3 regions of the Alteromonas nitratireducens genome follow, and region 2 is predicted to be linked to each of the others. Evidence: predicted binding sites of a transcription regulator. Region 2 holds the regulator's gene; each other region holds the start of a gene.

The links. Region 2 encodes sigma-54, which starts transcription at its own class of promoters, with help from an activator protein. Its sites were predicted from a motif close to GTTGGCACGNNNNTNGNNT; they were not measured.
Region 1: AB1N33_RS00245 (DUF1328 domain-containing protein) is a predicted target of sigma-54. The motif match lies at 1,851-1,869, and genes of this name have one in related genera.
Region 3: AB1N33_RS05640 (LPP20 family lipoprotein) is a predicted target of sigma-54. The motif match lies at 1,384-1,402, and genes of this name have one in related genera.

Annotation. Positions count from the first base shown of each region.
Region 1 covers NZ_JBFNPK010000001.1:48,868-52,146, reverse strand. The annotation lists gene AB1N33_RS00260 (CC0125/CC1285 family lipoprotein) at 1-336, shown strand, start outside; gene AB1N33_RS00255 (DUF2383 domain-containing protein) at 549-992, shown strand; gene yfbR (5'-deoxynucleotidase) at 1,033-1,686, opposite strand; gene AB1N33_RS00245 (DUF1328 domain-containing protein) at 1,911-2,087, shown strand; gene AB1N33_RS00240 (hypothetical protein) at 2,112-2,327, shown strand; gene AB1N33_RS00235 (carbohydrate porin) at 2,415-3,279, shown strand, end outside.
Region 2 covers NZ_JBFNPK010000015.1:37,631-40,909, forward strand. The annotation lists gene rapZ (RNase adapter RapZ) at 1-448, opposite strand, end outside; gene ptsN (PTS IIA-like nitrogen regulatory protein PtsN) at 476-919, opposite strand; gene hpf (ribosome hibernation promoting factor) at 932-1,219, opposite strand; gene AB1N33_RS12890 (RNA polymerase factor sigma-54) at 1,248-2,723, opposite strand; gene lptB (LPS export ABC transporter ATP-binding protein) at 2,795-3,279, opposite strand, start outside.
Region 3 covers NZ_JBFNPK010000004.1:138,621-141,899, forward strand. The annotation lists gene flgN (flagellar export chaperone FlgN) at 1-253, shown strand, start outside; gene AB1N33_RS05640 (LPP20 family lipoprotein) at 789-1,211, opposite strand; gene AB1N33_RS05645 (flagellar assembly protein T N-terminal domain-containing protein) at 1,543-2,754, shown strand; gene AB1N33_RS05650 (class I adenylate cyclase domain-containing protein) at 2,771-3,279, opposite strand, start outside.

The sequences.
Region 1 (3,279 bases), on a different contig from region 2:
CGCGCTGCCGAAATTGCCCAGGACAAGGGGTTTACGTATTTGGCTGTTCTGAAAACCGATGTTGAAAAAAAGGCGGCGATCGGAAGAAAAGTGGTGGATGCCTCAAACAGTGCGGTGTTTCCGCCGGAACAGCAATGCACCATGTCTGGCTGCACCGAGCCAGCCCGCGCTACGCCTGTGCAGGACAACACTGTGACCGTGCAGACCGGACCGATGGAGAATGTTTATTACTCGATCGTCGTGTCGATGGCGAAAGATAAAGTCAGTGCGGGTACAAATGCATTATCCGTACAGGCTATTCTGGCCGACAGACCGGACCGGAAGAAGTCAGGCTGAGCATTGTCCCTCGTGACAGTCACGTAGTTTTTACACGAAAAATGTAAACTGTTCACGCCCCAGCCAGAAAAGCCCACTCAGGATTGCCACAAACGCCTGTTTTAGCGTGATTTTTGATATGCAGGACTGGAATAACACGTGCATATCGCTAGTCAGAGACTCTCGCGCCGGTGCATCCCGGCGTGGCCACTTCCATCCGCTAAGGTGCAGTAATGGACAATGAACAGGTTTATGGCGAACGTGCCAGCAGTGTTATCGGGCTGTTGCATAGTGGTATCCAGTTCTATCGTGACGGCATTCAGAAAGCGGTTCATCCGCACATTCAGGCTATGTTCCGGCGAATGCTGGATGAAAAAGAACGGGCGATTATCATGCTGTCACCGTTTTTACCGTCAAACGACACACAACACGCCCCATCACATCTGGTGACCTCCTTCAGACAACGCTACACCCAGGTGATCACAACCTTCAGCGACGAGCCTGACAACACCTACATCAACGAACTAACCCGCATTGAATCATCCGTGCTCGACAGCATAGACGATGCGCTTGATAAGGTGGACACCGGGCGTTTTGCTAATGAATTGCGCTGCATACGCACCCGTATGCAGCAGTGTTTTGATGAAATGCTGTCACTGTCAAACGCCGTGGAGTAACGAATGCGTTTGCAGCGATAGTATGATTTAGCCTGCGCTGCTAGTCGGCTTTGTCGCTGAGATTGATATTGTTGGCATGCTCAATCCAGTCAAGATCACGGGTTTGTTCATCCAGTGTTCCCTTCGCATCTTCCAGGAACACCTGACAAAAATAATCCACTGCCGGAAACAGTTCGCGATACTTTTGTAATTGCGCTTCCATTTCCTGCATCGCGTTGGCAAATTCAGAGTTGGACTTCGACAGCTCATAATCGCATTTCAGATACGCACAGAGCACATCGGCAGCTTTAGCCAGTTTAACGTGAATATCGTCTTTGCTTTGCGCAATAAGCGGTTCATACCGTTGACGTAACGCCGTTGGCAGCGTTTGGATCAGCATGCTTTCGAATCGTCTCTCCAGCTTTTTTATCGCGGCCGTGGTTTCCGGATCGTGGTACTTCACCGGACTGGGAATGTCACTCATACCCGCAATTTCACTGCCTTCATGGAAAATGGCCATCGCCGCCACCCGATCAGGCTGAACGTTTTCGTTAAACACGTCTGCGGCGATGGCCCCCAGCATATGGGCGACCACAGACGCCTCGTAGACATGGGTAGAAAGCATTTCTTCCTGAAACTGTGCCATCAGCGGCCAGCGCTTAACGTTGCGTGCGCGTTGCATTAAACCAATAAATGCAGAGTGAGTATTTGCCATCGTGTTTCTTGTTGTTCAGTTTGAGCCACAGTGTATCAAAGCCCGCCATCGCATTTAATGTAAAACCTTCACGTGAACTGTAATTTCGTCGCGCTCTGGCGACATCCGTCGGCCTCACCTGAGCAAAGAAATTAACTTTATCCTTTAAAATCATGACATATAGAAATGGCACAGCTATCGCATTCTTAACATTAAATGATGCTCAGAATAAGGAGGAGATCATCATGTTAGGTTGGGCTGTTATCTTTTTCATCATCGCGATCATCGCCGCCGTATTTGGATTCGGAGGAATCGCCGGTGCCGCCACGGGCATCGCGCAATTTTTGTTCTTTGTTTTCGTCGCGCTGCTCGTCATTTCGCTGATCGGCAATGTCCTGCGCGGCAAATCGCCTAAAGCATAACGTTCTACAGGAAGGAGAAAGACCATGAAACATTATTCATTACTGATTAGAAGTCTGGCTGTATGCAGTGTTGTTCTGATGCTGGGTGCGTGCGATGACGGCAGCGCCGAAGAGGCCGGTGAGCAGGTTGACGAGGCCATTGAAGATGTCAGCGATGCGATGGATGATGCAGGCAATGAGGTTGAAGACGCCTGCGAAAAAGTAAAAGAGAAAGTGAACGCTGAGGATGACGACTGCTAACACCGATAACGCCTGTCCTGTGGGCAGGCAAACTTCTTCTGCGTTCGCACATATGATACCGTGAGGCCTTTGGTTTATTCCTTTTTGATGAAACACCACGTTGGTTGTAATTTGCTGCACCGTTTGTCCTTGATTAACCGCATCTGGCTTTATTCCTTTTTGCTTATCCCTTCTTCACTGGCGTCAGTAGGTTCTTTGGACGCGTTTTTAGCAAGTGACAACAGTATTATTGCAAAAGGTAGTGCCTCCGGCGAAGTCAGCTCCCGAGTGCTGGCGGGCGTGGGCTACACTTACACATTAAATGAAAACTGGCGAGCACGTATTGCGTATCAGGCTTTTCGTGGCTCGGATGGATCAGTTGATACTGAGGATATTCAGGTCTACTCAAACATTGATTCGACCCCCTTTACCTCACTTTATGGTCTATTCATTGAAGGGAGTGTTCAGGACAATCGACTCCGTATGAAAGTCGGCCAGTTCGACGCAAATACGGAGTTTGCATTTTCTGATATTGCAGCAGGATTTATTAACTCATCAATGGGGTTTAGCCCTACCATTACGTTTTTACCAACCTATCCTGTACCGACTCCCGGTCTTGCCGTCTTCTTTGATATCTCTGACAACCTGAACTTCAGTGCAGCGACATTCAGTAGTGAGAACGACCGCCTGACATCTCCTTTTTTCATTTCAGAATTAGGTTACAGAGGGGCGGACTCCGTATTCAAAGCGGGTATCTGGCAACAGGAGTTGACCGCAGATGTAACACAGAGTCATACATCTGATTCCTTTACCGGAGGTGTTTTCATTACTGCGGAGGGCGTGCTTACAAAACACTCATCGATTGCTGACACAATTGAATGGTTTTTCCAGTTTGGTGCCTCTGAAAAAGCATTCAATCCGTTAACTCGGCATGTCGGCACCGGACTCGTTTTCCACGAACCCGCCGGATTTC
Region 2 (3,279 bases):
CCCGAATCAGTTCGGCAAGCTGATGCACTGAAAGCTTGTCTGTATCAATATATAAATCTGCGCGCTCGGCAACCGGCGCCAGCAGCACCGATTCGGCCTTTATTGCTTCTGCAAGCGAGATGTTCTGCTTGGATAACGGGTGGAGACGGCGGGTCTCACTGAAGCGCTTCACCAGAACGTCGTCACTGGCATCGATATACACCACGGTCATGGTCCAGGAGGAGGGCAGGTAGTCGAGAATCTCTACCAGCTCGTTCGGATCTTTCGGCAGGTTACGAACGTCAATGCTCACCGCAACCTGGTCGTATTCATCGACGACGGTGTGGGTCAGCGTAGGCAGCAGGTTAACCGGAATGTTGTCGACGCAGTAGTAGCCGAGGTCCTCGAGCGCGCGAAGTGCGACGGATTTACCGGACCCTGACCGGCCACTGATAATAATAAGCTTCACGATTCGCTCCCTGGGTTGTGATGCCGTTCACTGCAATGCAGTGATAATGTCGTCACTGGTACTGGCGCGACGGATGGCTTTTACGGTTTCTTTGTCGTTGAGTTTACTGGCTACCGTAGCCAGTGTCTGCAGGTGACCCTCAGTCTGATCTTCAGGTACCAGCAGGGTAAAAAAGATATCCACCGGCTGGTTATCAATGGCGTCAAAGTCGATGGCCGGAGAACTGGTCACCACAATGGCGATAACTTTTTCCAGGCCGGGGAGTCTGCCATGGGGCAGGGCGATGCCATTGCCAATCCCGGTGCTGCCCATACGCTCACGCGAGAGCAGACTGGTCAGTACGGCGGCCTGATCAATCTCGGGATTATTTTTGGCAGCAATGTTGCTGATAATCTCAAGAATTCGTTTTTTACTGTTGCACTGGACCGCACATTCGGTGCGGTCCAGGCTGACTAAGGCTTGAATATCCATAAACGCAATGAATTAATGCTTCTTCATCTTTTCCTTGTGTTTAATAACCTGCCTGTCGAGCTTATCAACCATACTGTCGATAGCTGCATACATATCGGTATCTTCTGAAGACGCAAACACTTCAGCACCGCTGAGGTGAACCGTCGCTTCGGCTTTTTGAGACAGCTTTTCTACATTAAGAATGACGTGAACGTTGGAAATATGATCGAAGTGGCGCTCCAGCTTGCTGAACTTAGTATCGACATAATTACGCAAAGAGTCGGTGATTTCGACATGATGACCGGTAAGGTTGATTTGCATATTTCGTCTTCCTTATCTTTGTGAGCCCCTAAATAAGGCTCTTACGTTGGTTAGACGGGGGGATCGCAAGCGATTCCCGGTATTTTGCTATTGTCCGCCGGGCAACCATAATTCCCTGCTCGGCCAACAATTGAGCAATCTTGCTGTCACTAAGTGGTTTACTGGGCTTTTCAGCCGCAACCAGTTTTTTGATCAATGCGCGAATCGCGGTTGAGGAACACTCGCCACCTGACTCTGTTGCCACGTGACTGGAGAAAAAGTATTTCAGCTCAAAAATACCCCGCGGTGTATGCATGTATTTTTGCGTGGTCACCCGCGAGATGGTCGATTCGTGCATATCTACCATTTCTGCGACATCATTCAGCACCATTGGTTTCATCATTTCCGGACCATGTTCAAAAAAGCCCATTTGTTGCTGCACAATACAGTTAGCCACTTTCAACAGCGTTTCGTTGCGTGACTCCAGGCTCTTAATGAACCATTTAGCTTCCTGCATGTGCGAGCGAATAAACTGGGAATCGCTGCTGTTACGCGCATTCCGGCTCATGGCCGCATATTGCTGGTTAATACTCAGTTTAGGCAGACTGTCGGGGTTAAGCTCAACAATCCAGCGACCATTTTTCTTCACCACCGACACATCCGGAATCACGTACTCCGGATCTTTGGTAACCAGGGCACTGCCAGGCCGTGGGTTAAGCGTCTGTAATAACCGCATGGCTTCACGTAACTGATCTTCCTTCAGACGGGATTTGCGCATCAGCGTGCGGTAGTCCTTGCTGCCAAGCAGATCACTGTATTCTTCAATCAGCATGCGGGCTTCAGCCAGCCAGGGAGTATCCTCTGAAAACTGTCTTAGCTGAACCAGCAGGCATTCCTGCGGGGTACGCGAACCGGAGCCAATCGGGTCGAATAACTGAATGCGTTTAAGCACACACTCGACCTCGTCCATCTCTACCGGCTCTTCGGTTTCATCTGAGTTAACACTGGCCAGAATGTCATCAAGTGGCACCGTCAGGTAACCGGATTCGTCAATCGAATCTATGATTGCCGTGGCAATGGCACGGTCGGTGTCGGAAAACGGCGTCAGACGCATCTGCCAGAGCAGATGATCCTGAATGTTTTCTGTGGTTTCACCCTGAAAAACCTGGTCATCGTCACTTGAGGGGCCAGGGGCAGGGGCAGATGACGCGGAATAATATTCGTCCCACGTACTGTCAATGGGAAGCTCATCAGGCAGGTCGTTTTTCTCTAACGCATCTCCGGCTTCTATGCTGTCACTGCTGGCCGAGACAGTCTCCTGATGATCGTCATTGTCGATATTGTTTTTTTCGGGCAGGTCATTGTCCTGACCTTCGTCAACCTCAAGTAGCGGGTTCGCATCCAGCGCTTCCTGAATTTCCTGCTGAAGGTCGAGCGTAGACAACTGCAGCAAACGGATTGCTTGCTGCAATTGCGGTGTCATTGTGAGCTGTTGACTGAATTTTAATTGTAAAGATGGTTTCATCTACGTCTTATAAGTAATGCTCGTGATTGTGTCTCTGTTATGCCGTGGCACGATGACATCTGACAACTTAACTATAGCCTGAATTGTTCGCCAAGGTATACATCCCTGACCTGTTGATTACTCAGTACCTCTTCGGCGGTGCCCTGTGCGATTAGCTCTCCGTGACTCACAATGTAGGCTTTCTCACAGACATCCAGCGTTTCCCTGACGTTGTGATCGGTGATTAGGATACCGATACCCCTGTCCCGCAGGTGCTGGATGATCTTCTTTATATCATTAACGGAGATGGGATCAACACCCGCAAATGGCTCGTCCAGCAAAATAAATTTCGGGTTGGCGGCCAGCGCTCTGGCTATTTCTACCCGGCGACGTTCACCGCCTGACAGGCTCATCCCCGTGCTGTTACGAATATGATTGATATTGAACTCATCCAGCAGCGCATCCGCCTCAGCTTCCTGTCCGTTTTTATCCAAATCCTTGCGGGTCTGGAGGATTGCCATAATGTTTTCGAGCACCGTCAGCTTTCTGAAAATAGACGCTTCCTGCGGTAAATAGC
Region 3 (3,279 bases), on a different contig from region 2:
CACTGCCTACCAGGCCGCTACCTCAACTTCCCCGGCTGACCCAGAGACACAATCTTTAATCGATAAAGCACAAGCGCTTGTAGAAGACTGCAAATACCGAACTGAAATAAACCAAAAAGCAGTCGAGCAGGGTCAGCTTCGTCTGTCTCATCTTCGCAACCTCATGCTTGAAGTAAGAGCCAAAGAGTCGCTGACGTATGACAAAAGCGGCAAGCCCAAAGGCTCTGGTCTCGGACCTGGCGTAAGCGCCTGACACACATGCCCTTGATTCTATGCCCGGCTCGTTGCCGGTTTTTTTGCTTGCCTGCAAAACTACACGACATCGCTTAACAAATAAAAATTACAGTTTTATGACACTTTATTGAAAATTTATTGGACAAGAAATAAACGTTGTCTTATTCTCAATAAGCCAAAATAGATAAGGAGGCTTAGTATGGTTAAATCATTGAAGAAATTTTTTAAGCGTAAGCATCCCTACATCGTGGCGTTCTACCTAGGTAGAAAAAATACACAACGTATTTTTGATTGCAAGATTAAGAAAAAGTCTGAGTTAATTTCTAACTGAGTAGTCGTTTCACCCCGGCACCCGGACAGCTTTCACTGCCCGCGACCGGTTACCACAGATGTAACGGAGCTTCTGCCGCTGTCGCCGTCAGTGCCCATTGCAATTTACCAGCATACAGTCTGTATCAGCGACAACGTAAACAAATTTCTTACGCGACTCCGCGTAAAGCAGAAACAGGAAAGGCCCGTACCGGGCCTTTCTTATGTCATTAGCTGACTGATCGTCAGTAATACTTCACGTCACGGATTTTACGGGGTCTGGCGGTGGTCAGATAAATGTCATAGACACGTTTCATATCCAGTTCCAGTTCCGTCACGTACGTATCATCACCTACCGGATAGGTCTTCACCACTTTTGCGCCGCGAATAACGCCTTCAACCGATGAACGCAGCTGCGCATTATTCACGATCAGACTGGACAGTGACTGTTCTCCCTGAATTCGCTGGCCATACACCTGTTCAGCTAATTCCCTGTAAGCATCGAGTTTTGACGCTTTCATCGCCAGTAGCGTTTTGGCCTCATCGTTATCACCGGCCTGCGCGTCAATCGGCGCGTAACCTACCGCCGTTAAAACCGGATAACTGTCTGGTTCGATGGTTTCCCACTCCACATGCTTAGTCAGAAACTGACTGCAACCTGACACCATGAGCAACCATACGATGCCAATTACTGCAATAATGGCTCTGGCCATACCGTCAGATGTAAACTTTTTCTCTTTCATGTGCTTATCCTGCTGCCAATTGCAACCACCTGCGCGGTGTACACTACCGGCCAGAAACATCGCCAATGAGAGCGTCCGGCCAAACCTGCACAACACAATGCAAACACTGTGCCTTTCATTTTTTAAAACAGGAATGAAAAATGCAGCAGACGCCTGGAGTCCCATGGTTGTATCCCGACGTCGTCAAAATGTCGACAACAGTGCGCATCAATAACGTGTCGGGATACGTGCTGAGAAGAAGTTAAGAGTAAGCATTATGTACAAAACCCTATCACCGCTGACAACCCGCAATGTGACACGCTGGAGCGTGTTCCGTTTCGTGTCTGCTGAAATACTGGTGGTTGCTTGCCTTTTTATTCTGCCTGCGTGGCAAGTTTCTGCCGCCTGGTTTGAAGCGTCCGGTCAGGCGGTTATTGTTGACGGTGACAAAGCGTCGGCACGTCAGCAGGCCACTGAAGAAGCCATTAAACAGGCGATGCTGTTTTCCGGCGCATCAGTACGCAGTATTCAGACACTGACCAACGGCTTGCTGAGCGACGACAGGTTCCAGGTTGCCAGTACCGGTGAGGTTGCACAGCTTGAGCTAATTGATGAAGTCTGGGATAACGACTACGTTACCGTAACAATTCGTGCTGACATTTTTGTTCAGGCCAGTCAGTGCAGCGTTGCAGCGTACCGTAAGACATTGTCTACCACGGTGTTCCCGGTCAGTAACCGCCAGCACATGCAGGACGGTCAGATTCAGTCGTTGCCTGAAGTCTTTGTACGACGTTTGCAGGAACGTTTTCGCGACACATCGGATACCGTGTCTCTGCACTATATCGCACCTTATGCAGCACAGTGGGGTGAGGCGACGGTGGCTGCACAGGCCCCGGCGCTCGCCCGACAGACAAAAACCCAGTATGTGATTGCCGCCGAACTTTCTGATCTCAGCGTCGAACGCCATGCAGCCACAATGCTGACGTTCTGGCAGGGGGAACAGGCAAAGCGGCATTTCGGCATTTTGATCAGGGTCATTGATGGAATGAATGGCGGTACGCTGTTAGAGAAGCAGTATCGTACCAGCGCCCCGTGGCAGCAAGACCGGTTTACCAACGTTGATGTTACGTCGCAGACGTTCTGGCAAAGCCCGTATGGGCGTGCTGTGAGTAAAGTCGCCAATAGCATAGTGACCGACATTACCGACGCCGTTGCCTGTCAGCCGCTGATCGGACGGGTCATTCTTGCACAGGGGGACCAACTTCAGGTGTCACTGGGTCGCGACCACGGCGTCAGCGTCGGAGACGAGTTATTTATTTACAAAACCCGCCAGATCACCGATGCCTTTGGCCAGCATTTCCAGCAATATAATATTTATCCGGGAAAGGTCCGCATTGTCGCGGCGTATGCTGACACGTCAACCGTCGAACCGGTGGAAGGGGCCATCCTGAGCAATATTCAGCCTAATGATTTCGTTGCCTTTCGTTAGACGACAGGTGGTTCACCTAAAGCAGGGTAACTGACAGCTCGGTGGATTCTTTGAATTCGTTAAACAACCGGTGACGGTGATTGCCGTCGGGCACCACGGCATAACAAGGAGGTCTGGGCGAGACTTCCTGCAGTTCGAACCAGAGCGTATCAAGTGCCTCTTTTCCAGGCACGAGAAACGTCTCGCCCCATGTCGTTGAATAAATGACCACCTGCTCTTCCACTGTGGCCTTTATTCGGCTGATGTTGAAATTAATCACGATCATACAACTGCTGACCCGCTCCGGCGCCAGTAACGCATCGCGTGGTAAGGTACTGACCCTGACCGGAGGAAACACGCTTTCCAGATGCTTCACCAGCCCTTCCATGTCGAACTCGGTAACTGGCTCGGAATCATAATCCATCAGAATGGATGATCGGGAGTCAAGGATACGGTTAGTCACACACCACAGCATCAGTTCAATCGGGGACGCAGCCTGCGCAATTCGGCTGCCTTCCAGCGCACGTCCGGACTTGCTGAGCTTGT